4 regions of the Peribacillus sp. NPDC097225 genome follow, and region 2 is predicted to be linked to each of the others. Evidence: riboswitches for the same ligand, from Rfam matches in the RefSeq annotation. Region 2 holds a riboswitch; each other region holds the start of a gene.
The links. Region 2 has a riboswitch for cobalamin ahead of ACIQXH_RS11200 (hypothetical protein). Riboswitches for the same ligand answer to the same signal wherever they lie in the genome.
Positions count from the first base shown of each region.

Region 1 (4,715 bases), on a different contig from region 2:
AGCAAGGAAAATAACACAAAGATAATGAAAATCAAGATATTTCCTGTATCCGTAAGCTTCTCTACGGGTCGTAACCATTCGGTAATCAATAGAAGACCAAATATATATAAGAGAACATGCATCCACCTTTCCGATTTGGTAGAATCAGCGTTCATTTGCCTTCACCTCGGTTCGTTCATTTTGAAGGTGACCCTGTTCAAAGAAGACCAACTTTATTCCACGAGCCAACGCCACCGACTTCGCACGTATTTCCTCACCCGTGAAGTCTCCCTGACTTTTCACGCAAAATACCGTCATCGCTTTATTTCCGGTAAATGCATTCCAACCTTCTATCTTTTCCATCGTTAATTCGGACACAATGAATATTACAGAAGCGTTGGATGGTACAACTCCCTTGTTCTTCTTTCCATTCCAGACGCTTGTATGTGTGGCCCTTGATTTTGCAAGACGGTAAAAGAGTCTTCTCCTCTGTTTACTGCCTCCTTTAGCCGGTACGACCTCCATTGATCCCGTACTGGTTAACCCAACATCCATACCCTTCTTTATCAAGGCATGCACCAAAGAGGCCGCAAGTACGATAGCTTCTTCGAAGAAGGGAGAGGCGTACTCATCAAGCATAATAAATACATCGCAGTTTTTCTGCACTTCAAATTCCTTCGTCATGATTTCACTTGTTCGGGCCGTTGCCTTCCAATTTATCCAGGATAATTGATCACCCGGCTGATACTCCCTGATTCCGGACACGACCGAATGTTCCCGCTGTATTTTTTTCGTCGTACCAACTTGTCCTTGATCGAAGACATGCTCCAACTGTTTATAATTCAACTCCTGATAAGCCGGGAAAACGGTGAGTTTCAAAGGGGCATGCACTGTCGCTTCTTTTTCATAGAGTCCAAAGAAGTCCCCTATTTTGAAACGAACCGATTGGATGACATGTTCTCCTCTTGGCAGATTCTCCAGGGTATATGTCAATTGGAAGGATTGTTTAAATCCTGGAAAAACCAATGTTTTCTTTTCCAGTTCCATCGGCAAATCCTCTTCTACCACCATATATAAAAGAGGCAGTCTGTTTTTCCGGGAGAATACCAATGTCATATCTACCGACTCTCCGGCCTGGCATTCGTGTTTACTAATTCTTCTCTCCACTTCAAAAGCCTGAAGTGGATAAAACAGCAGAATCATAGAGTACGCACCGAACGGCAAAAAGGTATAGAAAATGAACCAACTGATAAACCCGCCTTGAAACATCGCAAAACAAAAGGAAATGAGCATAAGCACTATGATCCCACAGACATTCCTGTTTTTCTTCAGTATGGTAAGCACATTCCGCATTAGGTCACGGCCCTCTTCACGGGTACCTGCGTCGTAGCCACTATCTCATGTATCACCATGTCAGCATTCACCCCCGAGTAATTCGCTTCCGGATTAAGGATTAGCCGATGGGTAAAAACGAACGGAACCAAATGCTGCACATCATCAGGTAGAACGTAATCCCTTCCCTTTAGGAGCGCATAGGCTTGGGCTGCCTTCATTAGGGCAATCGATCCACGTGGGCTCACCCCAAGATATACACTTTCATGCTTACGTGATTGATTGGCTAACTCGACGATATACGTCTTTATCGTATCATCCACGATCACGGCCTTTGCCTCTATCTGCAAATCTATCAGTTCCTCTAACGAAATCACGGATTCCAATTCTTCAATCGGAGCCGTATATTGGGCCCGATGCAACACTTCTATCTCTTCTGCCACTTCCGGATACCCCATCTTCATTTTCAATAAAAAACGATCTAGCTGTGCTTCTGGAAGTGGGTATGTGCCTTCGTAATCAATTGGATTTTGAGTGGCCATGACGAAAAACGGTTGTTCCAGTTTCCTTGTCACACCATCCACCGTCACGCTTGCCTCTTCCATTCCTTCAAGTAGGGCGGATTGCGTTTTCGGCGATGTCCGATTGATTTCATCGGCCAAAATAATATGGCCCATGATTGGCCCCGGTCTAAAGATGAACTCTTGTTCCTTCGGATTGAAAATCGATACCCCCGTTACATCGGACGGTAGCAAGTCAGGCGTGAATTGAATCCGTTTGAAATCCGCCCCGATGGACTTCGCTAGCGCCCTGACCAAGACGGTCTTCCCAACGCCCGGGACATCTTCCAATAAGACATGTCCACCAGAAAGGAGCGCCACAAGACTTAGTTCTGCTATATCTCTTTTTCCAATAATGACCTTTTCAATGTTTTCCAAAATCATATCCAGTTTCTGATTCACTTGTTTATAAACCATTCTCTACCTCCCATGATTATGTAAATCACTCATGCTTAACCCTTATTTATTCGACATCCATTTTACATTAACCTCCAATTTATCCTTACAAAGTGAGTTTACTAGAATAATACCCCTATAAAAGAGATTTCTTGAAATCTTTTCACTATTTAAGTAATTAATTATGATAGACTGGTACTAAGTGAATATAAACCTTGCAGAAAATAGGTGCTGACTTGTCAGCTTAATAGGGAATTCGGTGTAAAACCGAAGCTGTTTCCGCAACTGTAAGTGCTAATGAAATAAGAAATATGCCACTGTTTGTGAATGAATCCGCACGCACGATACCATTCATTCAATCCAAATGGGAAGGTTCTTAGAGTAAAATGATGCACGAGCCAGGAGACCTGCCTTTTTTTTATCGTATTTTGCTCTTCGGAAGTTAGGAGGATTGTACGGCAATCTTCCATCTTTTTTTCCGTTCGAGATACATAGATGATTGTTTGCCGACCAATACCTTTGGTCGGCTTTTTCTTTTGCGCCGAAAAGCAATACGAAGGTCATTCACATTATTAAAAAGGAGGAAAAATTATGGAAAAGAAGGATGCCCGCTTTTTATGCTACCCATTCATGCGCGAATCAGTTTCAACCGTTGATTATGAAATTCGCACCGATTCATTGACGACTCAAATGGGACTGGCAGCGTCGTTCACGAAAGAGATTCCTGAAGTCTACAGGGATTTATTGGAACTGTTGCCGATGGCTTATCATTTAAATGGTTCTGCCCGGGGGAAATTGGCCATAACCGAAGACGGTCTAAACCGCCTAAGTGAAATCTATGACTATTATGTCGCTGAAGTGAAAGAACGCATCGAAACATTTGTGCTACCCCAAGGATCGACGGCAGCCTGTATTTTGCATACTTGCCGTAGTGAAGCCAAGAAATCCGTCCGTGCCTTGCATAAAGTCAGTACGGAAAAAGATGTGCCCGCGATTCTTTTTGATTATGCTCATTTGCTTGCCAATGTTCTATTCGTGATGGCTGTCTATGTCAATAAACAACTGGGTGTCGAAGAGATTCCCTTTATCAGCAAATCCTATCCAACCAAAACAATGAAAAAGAAAACGGAGGAATAAAACATGATAAGAACAGTAAGATCCAGTTGGATTGCCCTTCTGATGGTCGCCCTTTTCCTTACAGGATGTGCCTCGAATGATGATCAGAAATCGATAGAGAAAAAAGATCCTGCAACAACTGAAGAAGTCAAATCCTATACCGTCACCGATGATAGTGGAAAAGAAATCACATTTGATAAGGTTCCGGAAACGGTCGTTTCACTTCAACCCAGTAATACGGAGATTTTATATGCCCTTGGTGTAGGGAATAAGGTGATTGGAGCGACAGATTTCGATAACTATCCTGAGGAAGCTAAAGATGTCGAGCGTGTCTCTGATTCGATGACGATCAATTCCGAAAAAATCATCTCTTTGAAACCGGATGCCATCATTGCCTACACAATTGGCGATGAAGCAGCATTAAAGCCGCTTGAAGATGCGGGAATTCCCATTTTCATTATTAAATCAGCCGTGACCTTTGATGATGTATATAGCGATATTGATCAAATTGCCAAAGTCATGGGCGTAACGGACCAAGGGGATGACCTAGTCAAAAACATAAAAAAACAAATCAAAGATGTTGAAGAAAAAGTGGCGAGTGTCGATTCTAAAGAAAAAACATATTTCGAAATCAGCCCTTCTCCGGAAATCTATACAGCGGGAGCTGAAACCTTCCAGCAAGAGATCTTGGCGTCTGCCGGTATCGAAAATATCTTTGCCGACCAAAAGGGCTGGGCGAAAATAGCAGATGAAGAAGTCGTCAAGCGCAACCCGGATGCCATCATCACAACCGTAGGCTATGTGGACAATGCTGTGGATGAAATCAAATCCCGTAAAGGTTGGAAAGATGTCAGCGCCGTGAAGGAAGACCAAGTATATCAGCTTAGCGAAGACGTCATGTCACGTCCCGGACCGCGTATCGGAGAAGCCGTAGAACTAACTGCAAAGACCATATATCCGCAATTATTCAAATAAAGACACACTCAAAAGGGGTAATTACGCCGAAATCGTATATATAATAAAAGGCGGAAACGTTGATTTAACAACATTTCTGCCTTTTATTTTGTGCATGAATCCTCTTGAAAGAGGGCTATTAGACAGCCCCTTTGATTATTAATCTTTATATTTCTCTTTCATTTCTTCTTCTTTCTTTTTAATTGATTCTTTTAAACCCTCCCCTTCATTTTTCACTGTCGTGTTCAATTCTTCATATTTTTCGTCATAATACTCTTTTATTATTTCACGGCGTTGTTTGACTAAACTGCGAGCTTCCTCCCAAGTCTCATAATTTATTTGTTTCTTATCCTTTAAATAACTCGTAGCCTCATACAT
Region 1 covers NZ_JBIWDJ010000010.1:9,299-14,013, forward strand. The annotation lists gene ACIQXH_RS18665 (transglutaminaseTgpA domain-containing protein) at 1-155, opposite strand, end outside; gene ACIQXH_RS18670 (DUF58 domain-containing protein) at 145-1,332, opposite strand; gene ACIQXH_RS18675 (AAA family ATPase) at 1,332-2,288, opposite strand; cobalamin riboswitch at 2,477-2,696, shown strand; gene ACIQXH_RS18680 (hypothetical protein) at 2,859-3,404, shown strand; gene ACIQXH_RS18685 (ABC transporter substrate-binding protein) at 3,408-4,358, shown strand; gene ACIQXH_RS18690 (VWA domain-containing protein) at 4,497-4,715, opposite strand, start outside.
Region 1: another riboswitch for cobalamin. It lies ahead of ACIQXH_RS18680 (hypothetical protein); the one in region 2 lies ahead of ACIQXH_RS11200 (hypothetical protein).

Region 2 (4,715 bases):
TTTCATAATCGACCGCTTGAGAACCTGATCGTTCAACAAGGCATCCCGTTAATCCGCTCTTCAAAGCGGCCAGTGGATTTCAGGGTCCATACGAACAAGGACAGCAATGGGGTTTGGCAAGTGACGGCCATCGCCGCAAAAGTTTCCGGGGCTGGCAGTGTGACGACCCATATTAAAAGCGGCGGGGTCATCAAGACGGTTGCCGAACTATACGGAGATGACGAAGAAGCTAAACGGATCGAGGAAAAGCTATCAGAAGCCGCTCTTATATTAAGTGAAAGCATCGAGGAGCACCTAGATGGCATCATAGGAGAAATCGGCTTCGATTTCGGATTGGATAAAAAAGGGCAAGTATGGATGTTCGAAGCTAATTCTAAACCAGGCCGTTCTATCTTTTCCCATCCAAAGTTAAAGGAATTTGAACTTTTAACCAGGAAGCTCAGCCTTGATTATGCCATTTATCTTACCGAACAGACGATTTCACAAACGATTGGTACACAGAAATGAACATTTTTTATGATGTTCCCTCTGAGAGATGGAGCCATAACGAGGAAGATATGCAGCTATATGCGGGAGCCGCGAATGAGGAAATCCCTTTTAAGCAGGACACCCAGGATCAGGCACTTTTTCCGATTACTTTATTTCCGGGAAACCGGGTGCTAGTCGTTGGTATCTTGACCTCTCTAGATCCAAAGAAGGAATCAGGTATAGGGGGGAATTTGACACTTTTTCAGAATTTATCTCAATATTTATCGAATCATGGGATATTGGCCTATGTATTCACGGTTGAATCCTTGCTTTCCAACTACATGAAAGGCTTCATCTTTTCTTCACAAACGAACACATGGAATGAGGTAAAATTACCACTGCCCGATATCGTTTATAATCGCATTCCCAAAAGGGGATTCGAAGCATCGGAAAGTTTTCAAGAACTCCTTTCCTTTTTTAAAGAACATCGCATCACTTTATTCAACCCTCATTTTTTGGATAAGTACTTGATGTACGAAGCATTGACGGAAGATGGATCTCTAGCCCGCCATCTTCCATCGACCATAGACCTATCCGACCCTACCCAACTAGCGGACTTCTTACATTTCCACAAACATATTTATTTGAAACCATGCAAAGGAAGCCAAGGTAAGGGCATCTACACCCTGCTAGAAAAACCTGATGGCACCCTCCAATTCAATAGCCTGAAACATCAGGAATTGTACCCTGATTTCTCCGCGTTTTGGGAAGCCAATAAGGCGTCGCTCAAAAAGAGGGGGTATCTGGCCCAACGAGCGGTCATTCCAAAGAAACTGAATGGACACCGATACGATTACCGTATTCTTGTTCATTATGAAAATGGGTTTTATAAAGTGACCGGCAAGGGCGTGAGGATGTCGCAAACCCAGGAAATCACAACCCATACGCCAAGGGGGGGAAAGCTTTTTCCCTATCAGCAGCTACAAACGAGGCCGTTAAACAGGAAGTTGGCGAACATTGCGCAAAGATGTGGAATCATCCTCTCCAGGAAGTTTGGCTTTCTTGGGGAATTCTCCATTGATATCGGGGAAGATACATCCGGTGCTCTATTCATTTATGAAGTCAATTCAAAACCCATGCAATTTGATGAAGAGGAAATTGAAGCGAGCCGCCTACTACATTTAAAAAACCTGTTCATTGAATTAACTTTTCCGAATCACATAAGAAAATAACCTCCATCCTGCTTTTTCCATTATAATGAAATGAGAAACAGCGATATGGAGGTTATACATATGATTACGCATTTTCAATGGAAGCCGTTGCACAAGAATTTACCTGGCTGGAAGATTTCCTTTTACTTCAATAAATTGGCCGTCCAAGCCCTCTATCATAAAGATGGGTCCATTGAGTGGTTAACCAATCCGCCTGTAGAGTCAGAGGAAGAAAAACTCAAGGGCATGATTCATGATTTAATGGTGTACCACGTGTACGACTAAATAGAATAAAGAATCCCTCTTTGGCTAACACTAATAAAAAGCCAAGGAGGGAGTTCATTTGGATAAAGAAAAGATTACATTTCTGAAGGATACCGAGTATGACGGTAAGGATTCTGTATATCTCGATATCGATCGTATCATCAATGAAGGACTTGCTGGCGGAAACGTCTATGAAGCCGCGGACACCTTGAACATTGAGGAAGCCCATGACTTTCATGATGAAACGGAACCGAACATCAATAAAGATTGAAAACAAGAGCTTCCCTTATGGGCGGCTCTTTACTTGATTTCTTGATAGCCGAATATTTCTAGATTCACTTGGCTAAAGGCTCTTTCAAGATTTGCTTCGTATTCTTTCCTATCTTCTACGTTTTTGCCATGAACCTGGATTTCCTCAATCAAGCTTGCTCGGCAATCATCTAAAGATATCATTTCTTCCACACAAAAGTTACGCATGATTTGCGCTTTTAAATAGTCCGTAAAATGCTCAACTGTACCAAACAATGATATGGCCCCCTATGATAGCTGTCCTGTCTAATTAACAGGATTCTTTTTGAATGTTGTCCAATATGGACTTGTAAAAAACAAAAAACAACTTCCCATTCAGAAGTTGTTAGAGTGCAAACGAAACATAACAAAAATGACCATGATTCCCCATTTTTCTACAAAAATAAGAAAGCATGTTCTTGCTAATTTTTCGCACTTAACACCCCCTATCCTCGTAGGTTTCTGGCGTTGTGCTAAAAACGGGCAGGTCTCCTGGCTCATGATCATCGCTTTTCGAACCTTCCCATCTTTTCTTGCAAAAAAGACAGTGGCATTCCTTCGAATCGCTCTCATTTACAGTTGCGGGACAGCGTCGGATTCTAACCGACTTCCCTTTTAAGCAGATAAGCTACATGTTCTTATCTGCACCCATTTCTAGACGAAATACTATTTTTCAGTTTAACTGTATCAAATTTTCACTAGGATTACAATGAGGCTCCCGCCTTGTTCTTCGACCCTATCCCCCATCCTCTTATTCATCATTTCTTCCTTTCCTCTGAATACAACCTACTCTCTTTCAGTATCGATGTAATGATATGCTCCGAATCCCATTCATGACCGGATATCTCGATAAGCGGATACCGATTAGGCAACACGTTTTGCTGAATTTCATGGACTTCCAATCCTTGATCATGCAAACGCAAAATTTCACCGCGCAGATTTTCCAAGTAGCTGAGCTTTCTTTCAAACATTTCCTTCCCGTTCGGGACATACCCGGCGTGGCAGCAAAAGACCTCTACAAAATCATACCGAAGCAGTTTCTTGATGGATTCCATGATGAACGGAATTGATTCCTCCCTTAAAACGAGCTTTGTTTTCGGCGTTACAAACAGGTCACCCGAAAACAGCATGCCATTACTATGATTCAGGTAAACCATATGGTCCCTCGAATGCCCTGGTGTAAAGATTGGCTCCCATGTTTGAGTGCGTGAATGGACGACCCCTCCCAATGGTTCTGCCTTGAAGGCATCCCTGTCTCCCCAAAAAACTCTGCGGTAATCGGGATATTCGGCATCCTTTGCACAAATATCGAGGGACATCGGATGAATATAGATGGGGACGTTCCTATGTTCCTGTATCCATGCGGCCCCACCCGTATGGTCTTCATGATAATGCGTCAGCGCCACCATATCATAATCAGCGGTTTCAAAGAATGGAGTAAGTTCCTTCAACAAGATTTTTGCCCCCGTATCAACTAACATGCCATCGGTTAAGAACACATTCACGCTCATGCCTGATTTGTTTCCTTCCGGTGTCCCTTTTACGCAAACCACATCGTTTATCGTTTTCATTTCCAGCATGACTTTCCACTCCAATCATTTTTTTGGAAAACCTCATCATCCTTTATTTTCTAATTCACTTACAATAAATGTATTATCTCTCCATACTTTTTACAAGTATAATATTTTTTCTAATGATGGGAGTGATCAAAGTCCATATTCTTACGCAGACAGGCCATGTAAGATCCGGGACGTTCCGTGTAACTTAGCAAATGGCCACTATAATCTGGGCAAGTAGATCGTTTGATTCATAATCTTGATAAAATTCAAAAAATAATTGACATTACTGTATTTAACAAATAATATAGATTATATTAAAAAAATAATAAAATACTAAAATAGTAATTAACTTATCAAGAGTGACTGAGGGACCAGGCCCTATGACGTCCGGCAACCGCCCCACATCGGGAATGGTGCCCCTTCCTGCAGAATGAAATACCATTCTGAAAGATAAGACGGGATATAATTTCGCTGCCTCTTTCTGAATGATAGAGGTAGCTTTTTTATGTATAAGGAGGATAGCATCATGATTGAAATTCGTTCAGTTCGAAAGGAATATATCTCGAAGAATACCCGAGTTATCGGAGTGGATAATGTATCTTTAACCATTCAAACGGGGGAGGTTTATGGGATTGTCGGGTATAGCGGCGCGGGAAAGAGTTCATTGATTCGCTGTCTGAATCTTCTTGAGCGTCCGACCAATGGTAGCATCATCATCGATGGCGTCGACTTAACAACCTTATCAAGCCAGGAGCTTCGCAAACAACGCCAGAAAATCGGCATGATATTTCAGCATTTTTCCCTAGTCAGTTCCAAAACGGTTTTTGACAATATCTCCTTCGCCTTGAAAGCCGCCCATCAACCAAAGGAGGTCATTACTAACCGCGTTCTGGAACTTTTGGATATCGTTGGCCTTCGGGATAAA
Region 2 covers NZ_JBIWDJ010000003.1:224,094-228,808, reverse strand. The annotation lists gene ACIQXH_RS11220 (YheC/YheD family endospore coat-associated protein) at 1-507, shown strand, start outside; gene ACIQXH_RS11215 (YheC/YheD family endospore coat-associated protein) at 558-1,700, shown strand; gene ACIQXH_RS11210 (YheE family protein) at 1,761-1,964, shown strand; gene ACIQXH_RS11205 (hypothetical protein) at 2,023-2,214, shown strand; gene ACIQXH_RS11200 (hypothetical protein) at 2,244-2,468, opposite strand; cobalamin riboswitch at 2,697-2,898, opposite strand; gene ACIQXH_RS11195 (MBL fold metallo-hydrolase) at 2,990-3,811, opposite strand; SAM riboswitch class I at 4,138-4,247, shown strand; gene ACIQXH_RS11190 (methionine ABC transporter ATP-binding protein) at 4,317-4,715, shown strand, end outside.

Region 3 (4,715 bases), on a different contig from region 2:
TTTGTCCTATATACCTCCTGAATCCGCTCCTGCTGAAGCACTTCATTCGGCACGTCAATCACTTGGACTCGCCCTTTTTCAAGCAACATCAGGCGATCGCAATATAAGCCAGCCAAGTTCAAGTCGTGAAAAATTGAAATGACCGTCAATTGTTGTTCCTTAGCCATTTTCCTCATCAAATCAAGAAGTTCTTTTTGATAAGACAGATCCAGGTGGTTCGTCGGTTCGTCGAGAAAAAGGATTTCCGGTTCTTGTGCAAGAGCTTGTGCCAACAAAACACGTTGTCTTTCCCCACCTGACAAACGTTCAAAATGCATTTCCTGAAAGACTGCCACTCCCGTTTGCATCATCACGCGTTGAACGATTTCTTCGTCTTCAGACGTCCAACTATGAAACCACCCTGTTTGATGCGCATATCGCCCAAGGGCCACGGTATCTTTTACTGTATAGGAAAAAGCCAATGAGGAATGCTGCGGCAAAACGGCGATGACCTGTGCCAGTTGTTTGGACGAATATCCCTGTAGGTCTTTCCCCTTAATATCGATGGTTCCCGCCTGATACGGCAGGATACCGCTAAGCATCCCCAATAGCGTCGTTTTCCCACTTCCATTCGGACCAAGAATACCGAATAATTCTCCTTTTTTTACATCAAACGAGACGGAGTCCAAAACCGTTTTATTATCATATCCTCCTGTTAACCCTTTAACTTCAAGCATACACTTCTACCCTTCTCTCCGTCTCTTTAATAAAATAAATGCGAATGCCGGCGCACCGATAAGCGAAGTAATAACACCTATCGGCAATTCTGTCGGTGCGATGATCGTTCGTGCCACCAGATCAGCCAATATTAAAAATCCGCTTCCCACAATCATTGATAATGGCAACAGATGCGTATGGTCTGGCCCCCAAATCCTGCGGACCAAATGGGGGATGACCAGCCCTACAAAGCCAATCGTCCCTGATACGGCAACGGCAGCCCCTGTCAGTATCGAGCCGGCGATCAGAATCAGCATCTTCCTCCGCTGAACATTCACGCCTAGGTGCCTCGCACGGTCTTCCCCAAATGTCATGGCATTCAATTCGTGGGTATTCATCATCAAAACGAGAGAACCAAGGAGGAAAAATGGCAAAATGATCGTGACATGACTCCAACCACGCATCGAGACACTTCCCATCAGCCAGCTGATGATTTGCCTTAACTCCTCACCCGTCAATGCAATCATCAATGAGATGAAAGCACTTAAAAACGAGCTGAAAATGATACCGGTTAAAATAATCGTTTCTACCTTCATGGAACGATCCATTTTTCTTGCAAAGGTCAATACGCAAAAAATCGTCAACAATGAAAAAAGAATGCTTAATGTAGGCAGTGTATATAGGCCAAAAAACGGCAGTGACAAATTCAAAAACAACGTTAATACTGCACCAAGCGAAGCCCCTGAGGATATTCCCAGGGTATAGGGGTCAGCTAGGGGATTCCTGAGCAATCCCTGAAATGCTGCCCCTGCTATTGCAAGGGATGCCCCAACCAAACCTGCAAGCACGACCCTCGGCAGGCGGATATTCATCACGATATTCGTCAGTGTCCCATCCGGTTCCATGGCCAGGGGCAAATGAAGGACTTCCTTGCCAATGATTTGCAAAAGCACTGGTATCGGAACGGAAACCGATCCTAAGGAAATACCGATCAATATCGAAATAACCAAAAATGATAGGGCAAATACATAGGCCAATGCCCGTTTAGTTTTTAAATACGTTCGGATAGACTGATTTGGCAAGTTCCTCTACTCCCTCTATAAGCCTAGGACCGGAACGAGTGACAATATCTGAATGGACATCGAAAACCTCACCATTCTTAACTGCCTGAATGTCGGCCCATCCATTTCTTCCCGTTACCTCTTTGACTGGATCTCCTGTGTAGTAACCATAGGTTGTAATGATGACATCCGGGTTGGCCGCTATCATCGACTCTTCATCGAGTTTTACCCAGCCATCCAATTCACCTGCGACATTATCCGCTGAAATGATGTCCAGCATTTCATCCATGAAAGTATTTTTTCCCGTTGTATAGATTTCAGGTGACGGTGAAACCTCTACAAAAACACTTTTTCTATCCTCACTCTTGATTGCCTTAGCCTTTTCTTTGATCTTTTCCAGCTTGGTCTGCATCGTCTTGACGATTTCCTTTGCCTTATCCAGTTCCCCTATTGCCGTTCCAATCATCTCGATAGACGTATACACTTCTTTAAAGCTTTTAGCATCATTCACGATTATAACTGGAATACCCGCATCCTTAAGCTGTTGGATTCCTTCTTTGGAATTATGGGCACTCTCATGAGCAAGAACGATATCAGGCTGCAAGGCTAAAATCATCTCTGTATCTATTTCCATTCCACCTATCTTCTGAATATCTTTCGTTTCTTCCGGGTAATTGTCATTTTCAGACACTCCAATCACTTTCTCACCCGAACCTAGCGCAAAGACCGCTTCTGTATTACTTGGGATTAATGAAACAATTTTTTCTGGTTTCTGCTCGATGGTGACTTTGTTACCCACTGCATCTTGTAACGAAAGCGGGAAGCCCTGGTTAACAGCTTGTTTTGTCGACTGGTTTTCTCCTGTTCCATCCTGGGAGGCATCGCTACAGCCAACCAGTATACCGACCATCAATCCCATCACAAGCATGAAACTATATATCTTCCTCATCTTAAAACCTCCATCATTTTTGAGTTCATTTCTGGACCTTCACACATGTGTTGCGAATATCAAAAGACATACAAAAAAGCATCCCCCATCAAAACGGAGGATGCATGTATGGCAACGGAACAAAAAAGGGACATAGCTCTGCCACACACCTCCCCATCCGCGTGGTTACCGGTGTACAATTTTGGCAGGTCTCCTGGCTCATGGTCATTGCTAACGGCACCTTCCCATATTATTCATACAGTGGTATACATCCGTTAACTCCCATTTACAGTGGCGCGACCGCGTTGGCATTTCACCAACTTCCCTTTCAAGTCCTTACAGACACCAAATTGTTCATATGTATATAATTTCACTGCCTTTCATTATACACCATTTAGGAAATCGTATTATATGATATTTCAGATTACTTTAAATTAAGATTTGGAACGCAAAAAGGCAACCATCACATGGCTGCCTTCTATAGCTTTAGATGTCACTATTAAAACGGCATGTACTTTGATCACGTAAAAGACCTAGATCTTTCGGCACCATCGTTTCAATCAAAAAGTCATCCTCTTCCTCATAAATGATTTTCTTCATTTCGATTCCGAAGTACTCTTTCATCCGGGCTTCCGTCATCACTTCGCGGACTTCGCCATACACCACACGCTTTTCCTTGGCAGTCATTAAAACATGGTCAGCCAAGTAGAATGCGTGGTTCGGATAATGCGTGTTTATGATACAAGAAATGTTCTTCTCTTTCGATAACCGCTTAAGTGTCTGTAAAATCACGATTTGCTTTTGAATATCAAGATGCGATTCCGGCTCATCAAGAATCAATACATCCGGATTCGATACAAGCGTCCGGGCAATCAAGGCCAGCTGCAATTCCCCACCACTGACGGAATTACAGGACTTTTTGGCAAGGTGCGCAATGCCAACCATTTCAAGAGCAGCGATGGCAGCCTCCCGGTCCTTTGCAGAAGGCTGGGACAGCGTACTGATATAAGGCGCCCTTCCCATAATGACAAGCTCTTCCAAAGTAAATCCGAAAACCATTTTATGTGCCTGAGGAACATAACCGATTCGTTTCCAGATCGTTTTGCGTGATAGCGCAGTAAGCGGCTTTCCGTCGATGAGCGTTTGACCCTTTTTCCAATCAAGAAGGCCGGTGATACACTTCAGCATCGTGGTTTTACCGGCACCGTTCGGGCCAAGGATCGCCATGATCTCTCCGTCATTCAACGAAAAGTCAATGTCGGTCTGGTAAAGAAAAGGAGCTTTCTCTCTTTTTTTAGCATAGAAAAAATTCCCTCCCTGCACCTCGATTTTCATGACCACCCACCTCCTGTCTTTCTAAGTAGAATCGCAAAGAATGGTGCGCCGATAATGGCTGTCAATATCGATAGCGGAATTTCCGTAGCGGTTACAGAACGTGCCAGGTTATCGATCAGGAGTAAATAGGCGCCACCAATCGATAGGGATACCGGCAGGACAAGTTGATTGTTGTTCCCGACGAGCATTCTTGCCACATGAGGGATAATCAGTCCTACCCAGCCGATGATACCGGCTATCGCTACAGATGAAGCCGTAATTAACGTCGCACCAAGAATGACCGTCCACTTCAATCTAGTGACCGGGATACCTAGCGATTTTGCTTCATCCTCAGGTAAGGTCAGTAAATTGATTCTCCAGCGTAGTGAATATAAAATCAAGATGCCGACAAGGATGATTGGTCCACCCACATATAAATCCTTGTATGTGGCCGTTCCAAGGCTTCCCATTAACCAGTATGTGATGGCTGGCAGCTTTTCCTCAGGGTCGGCGACAAACTTAATTAACGAGATCAACGCTTGGAAAAGGGCGGAGGTGACAACCCCAGCCAAAACAAGCATGAAGACCGGTGAATCTTTTTTGCCGCTGATTATGAACGTGAAAACGATGGCGGCTAAACCACAGCCAAGTGCCAAGACTTGAGATGCAAAACCATGTCCCAATAATAAAATCCCAAGGGAAGCACCGAACCCAGC
Region 3 covers NZ_JBIWDJ010000004.1:366,332-371,046, forward strand. The annotation lists gene ACIQXH_RS14505 (heme ABC transporter ATP-binding protein) at 1-716, opposite strand, end outside; gene ACIQXH_RS14510 (FecCD family ABC transporter permease) at 723-1,778, opposite strand; gene ACIQXH_RS14515 (helical backbone metal receptor) at 1,741-2,706, opposite strand; cobalamin riboswitch at 2,873-3,050, opposite strand; gene ACIQXH_RS14520 (ABC transporter ATP-binding protein) at 3,172-4,020, opposite strand; gene ACIQXH_RS14525 (FecCD family ABC transporter permease) at 4,017-4,715, opposite strand, start outside.
Region 3: another riboswitch for cobalamin. It lies ahead of ACIQXH_RS14515 (helical backbone metal receptor); the one in region 2 lies ahead of ACIQXH_RS11200 (hypothetical protein).

Region 4 (4,715 bases), on a different contig from region 2:
TCATTTGGTCCGACTGATTGGAAGAAGCTTTCATGATTTTTCCCTTTTTAAATGTAAGGGTTATCCCATCAAATACCTCTCCTTGATAGGCGGAAGCAGTATTGAAGGAAATCGTGCCATTGACACTGTCTTTTACCGGTGCCGTGAACACTTCACCATCTGGAAGATTGTTTTTACCAGCGCAAATGACAGCGGGGATATTTTTAATGGAAAAAGCCAAGTCAGTCCCCGGCGATATGATCCGGACTTGATCCGTTTGATCCATCCAATCCTTTAGAGGCTTCATGGACTTTTCCATTTTGTGATAATTCAGTGTGCACACGTTTAACAAGAAATCTTCATACTGTTCAAGGCTCATGCCGGATTTTTTTGCAGAACCAATGGTCGGATAATTCAGTAACACCCAGCGCCGGTTATTGACGAAGAACATGGTGGACGTTTTCATGGCATCCTCCTGAAGGCGATATCTCTCATGAGGGACACTCACTCCTCGCCCTTCGTTTCCATCGCCCGATATGATGATGACTGCATCCACATCTTCGTATTTCTTATAATTCCATTTCGATAAGGTATCGAGCTGTTCCTTAACATTCCCTTTTAGCAGATGACTGGTAATTTCGTCATCTTCAAGTTCCGCATAAGGATAGGCCCCCATTCTATAGGCTTCGTCAATCAGTTCCTTCAATAGGGCCTTTGCTGCAACAGGCCCACGGATCAAGACCCGCTCTTTCGCCTGCAGCCTCAGTGAATGATGAATCAGCTGCTTGGCAAGCTTGATAAGTCGCTCATCCTTCATTAGCCTGTACCTTATTTTTCTAGGTCACGAAGAGTTTCCAACGCTTCTTCGACGTGGCCCTTTACTTTGACTTTACGCCATTCTTTAACGATCGTTCCTTCCTTATCAATCAGGAAAGTCGAACGCTCAATGCCCATGTATTCCTTACCGAAGTTCTTTTTCAATTTCCATACGCCATATAATTCAGCGGCTTCTTGCTTTTCATCAGCAAGCAACAGGAAAGGCAACCCATGTTTTTCAATGAATTTTTTATGACGTGTTACCGGGTCCGGGCTAATGCCTATGATGACAGCATCAAGCTCTTCGAATTGTTCATTAGCATCACGGAAATCACAAGCCTCCGTCGTGCAACCGGGTGTCATGTCTTTTGGGTAAAAATATAATACAACGTGTTTACCCTTGAACCCTGATAGGGTAACTTGTTCTCCGTTGTTTGCTGGTAATTGAAAGTCTGGTGCTTTTTCTCCAATTTCGACCGTCATTCTAAACCCTCCATTTCTTTCATCATGGTAAGCGTACCCAATAATTGAAAGAAACACAACTTTCATTTCTTGTTCTTTCTTTCCTTCTGTTCAAAATCGATGACAGCCCTGATCACAAATGCCGCAGGTAGCGTATAGCCAATGAATGCTTGGATTGTCGCGATCATCCGGCCAATACCGATTGGGGAGATATCCCCGTATCCGACGGAGAACATCGTCATCGCACTAAAATAAAATGAAGTCTTCAGCTGCTCGGAAAAGGTCCCATCCAAGCGATTGCCCATATCAAGAATCACCGAATGATTCTGAAGCTCGTATAATAAATAAATCAGTGCAAAACCGACTAATAATGTCGCATATAAATTGCCGAGCCACAGCATATCTTCAAGAGAAAACTTCTTTGCCTCCGACTCAGAAAGAAATAAGGTCCGAATGCTCATCACCATGCAAAAGATAATCCCCACAATCAAAATATAAAAGGTCATCCCCCACGCCTCATTTCAAAAACAACCCACTTCCCTTATACATACTCTTTTGCGAGTCAATATATGCTCGTTTTAGGGGTCAGACCCTATTTCCCAGCTGCTGCACCATCTAGGAAACATAGATACAGCATGGGATCTCGTGCCACATGGTGGGGGTCAGACCCCATTTCCCGACTTTTTCCTTGTTGACCCATTTGGTCGGGGTATGCTAAGATGGGTTAAGTTTTTATAATATTTTGTAAATTTCAGCGTCCGTGTTTATGCGGACGGAGTTTTTTATGAATTTCATATGTGGAGATAGGTTCCTAAGCTTTTAGGATTAAAAGGGAAGTCCGGTGTAATTCCGGCACGGTCCCGCCACTGTAATGGGAATGTATAGCGCTTTTGTTTGATGCCACTGGTCCTTTTGGATTGGGAAGGCTCTTAGTGCTAAGTAAGAGTTCCCTGAGTCAGGAGACCTGCCTATTTCGACAACACTGTTTTAACCTACGGGAGATAGGGAAGTGTTAGGGACCTTATAATGATAAGGGGTATTTTCGTGCCCCTTTATTTTAAGCATTTCTAACTTTCTCTTTTGACGGTTAGGGGTGCTTTTTTTGTTGTTATTTCATTAAAAGGAGATGGATGTGTTGAAAAGTAGTAATATAGGGTACCCACGAATCGGTGAAGATCGTGAATGGAAACGTACATTAGAGGCCTATTGGGCTGGAACATTAAATGAAACGGAATTCATGGCGCAATTGGAAGCGATCCGTTTAGGCAATTTGCAAAAACAAAAAGATCAAGGCATCGATATCATCCCGGTCAACGACTTTACGTTATATGATCAAATGCTCGATATGTCCGTCATGTTCGGCCTGGTGCCAGAACGCTATTCGGCTTATAAGGGTGGCACGGTCCCCCTTTCCGTTTATTATTCAATGGCCCGTGGGAACAAGGATGAAGTCGCTTCCGAAATGACGAAATGGTTCAATACAAATTATCACTATATCGTTCCAGAGCTAAAACAGTCCCAGCTTACGTTGACAGAAAACAAGCCGCTCGCCGCTTACCGCGAAGCCAAGGAAAAACTAGGAATCGATACGAAACCGGTTATAGTCGGACCTTACACATTCATTTCTTTGTCAAAGGGCTATGAAAAAAGTGATCTTCCGGCCATCATCCTGAGCCTGTTGCCTTTATACACAAAAATTTTGCGAGAGCTGGAACAAGAAGGCGTGAAGTGGGTGCAGATCGATGAACCTTCCCTTGTTTCTTCCCTTTCCAAAGACGAGATGAAAACTGTTACATACCTGTATGAAAAATTGAACGAAGCTGTCCCCAACCTGAACATCATGCTGCAAACATACTTTGATGCTGTAGAACACTACCAAGAAGTGATCGACTTGCCCGTTCAAGGAATCGGCCTTGATTTGGTCCATGACAAAGGAAAAAATCTCAGCAATCTTCAAACAGTCGGTTTCCCGCAAGATAAAATACTTGGGGCCGGTGTGATTGACGGGAAAAACATTTGGCTTTCTGACTTGACGAAAAAAATCAAGTTGGTCGAGTCCATTACGAAACACGTAGCCGAAGATCGAATTTGGCTTCAACCTTCCTGCTCCCTGCTACATGTTCCAGTGACGGTTCGAAACGAGACAGAACTGGCTAGCGAAGTGAAAGAAGCCCTTGCCTTTGCTGATGAGAAACTAGAAGAAATCACACTTTTGGTCAGAGGAAACAACGAAGGTCCAGAATCAATCGAAGAAAAGGTGACGGCAAACAAAGCTGCATGGCAGACCTTAAATAATTCAAAGGCCAGAAACCATAAAGACGTTCAATCCGCTGTCGAACAGGCGAAGCAGCAATCCCATGGCCGTACCCTGCCATTTAAACAGCGCTATCAAAAACAACAGGCGTATTTCAACCTGCCCTTCCTTCCAACCACGACAATTGGAAGCTTTCCGCAGACCGCGGAAGTTAAACAGGCCCGCGGGAAATTCAAACGCGGTGAATGGACGGCTGATCAATATGAAGCATTCGTGAACGAGGAGATTGGCAGATGGATTGATATCCAGGAAGAAATCGGATTGGACGTCCTTGTGCACGGCGAGTTTGAACGAACCGATATGGTCGAGTTTTTCGGCCATAAATTGGGCGGCTTCGTCTTCCTTGAAAAAGGCTGGGTTCAATCATACGGCTCCCGCTGTGTCAAACCTCCCGTTATCTATGGAGATGTCCATTTCATCGATCCGATGACGGTCAAAGAAAGTGTGTATGCACAAGCCTTGACGAAAAAAACGGTGAAGGGAATGCTGACCGGTCCTGTTACGATTCTGAACTGGTCGTTCGTCCGTGACGATATTTCACGGGAAAATATCTGCTATCAATTGGCATTGGCCTTGAAACAAGAAGTAGAGGCACTGGAATCAGCAGGGATCAAAATGATCCAAGTCGATGAACCAGCCCTGCGTGAAGGCCTTCCATTGAAAAAAAGCGACCGTGATGAGTACTTAAACTGGGCGGTCCATTCATTCCTGATTTCCACTTCGAGCGTCGAAGACACAACACAAATTCACACCCATATGTGCTATTGTGATTTCAATAGCTTCATGGATGTCATCTCTTCCCTGGACGCTGATGTGATTTCCATTGAAACGTCCCGCAGCCACGGCGAGCTCGCTTCCGCATTCGAGGAGAAAACATATGAAAAAGGAATCGGCCTTGGTGTGTATGATATTCATAGCCCTCGCGTTCCTGCAGTGGAAGAAATGGTCGATATGATCGAACGTGGCATCAAGGTACTGGATAAAGACCAATTTTGGATCAACCCTGACTGTGGCCTGAAAACAAGGGGCGTTCCAGAAACCGTCGCTTCACTGAAAAATATGGTCGAAGCCGCAACGGTTGTCCGGAATAAGCTATTGGTCCAACAGGAAAATGACTGATTTAACAACAGGCATTCCCGTTCAA
Region 4 covers NZ_JBIWDJ010000007.1:3,759-8,473, forward strand. The annotation lists gene ACIQXH_RS16890 (aminopeptidase) at 1-796, opposite strand, end outside; gene bcp (thioredoxin-dependent thiol peroxidase) at 808-1,278, opposite strand; gene ACIQXH_RS16900 (potassium channel family protein) at 1,341-1,763, opposite strand; cobalamin riboswitch at 2,046-2,243, shown strand; gene metE (5-methyltetrahydropteroyltriglutamate--homocysteine S-methyltransferase) at 2,384-4,690, shown strand; gene ACIQXH_RS16910 (acyl-CoA thioesterase) at 4,683-4,715, shown strand, end outside.
Region 4: another riboswitch for cobalamin. It lies ahead of metE (5-methyltetrahydropteroyltriglutamate--homocysteine S-methyltransferase); the one in region 2 lies ahead of ACIQXH_RS11200 (hypothetical protein).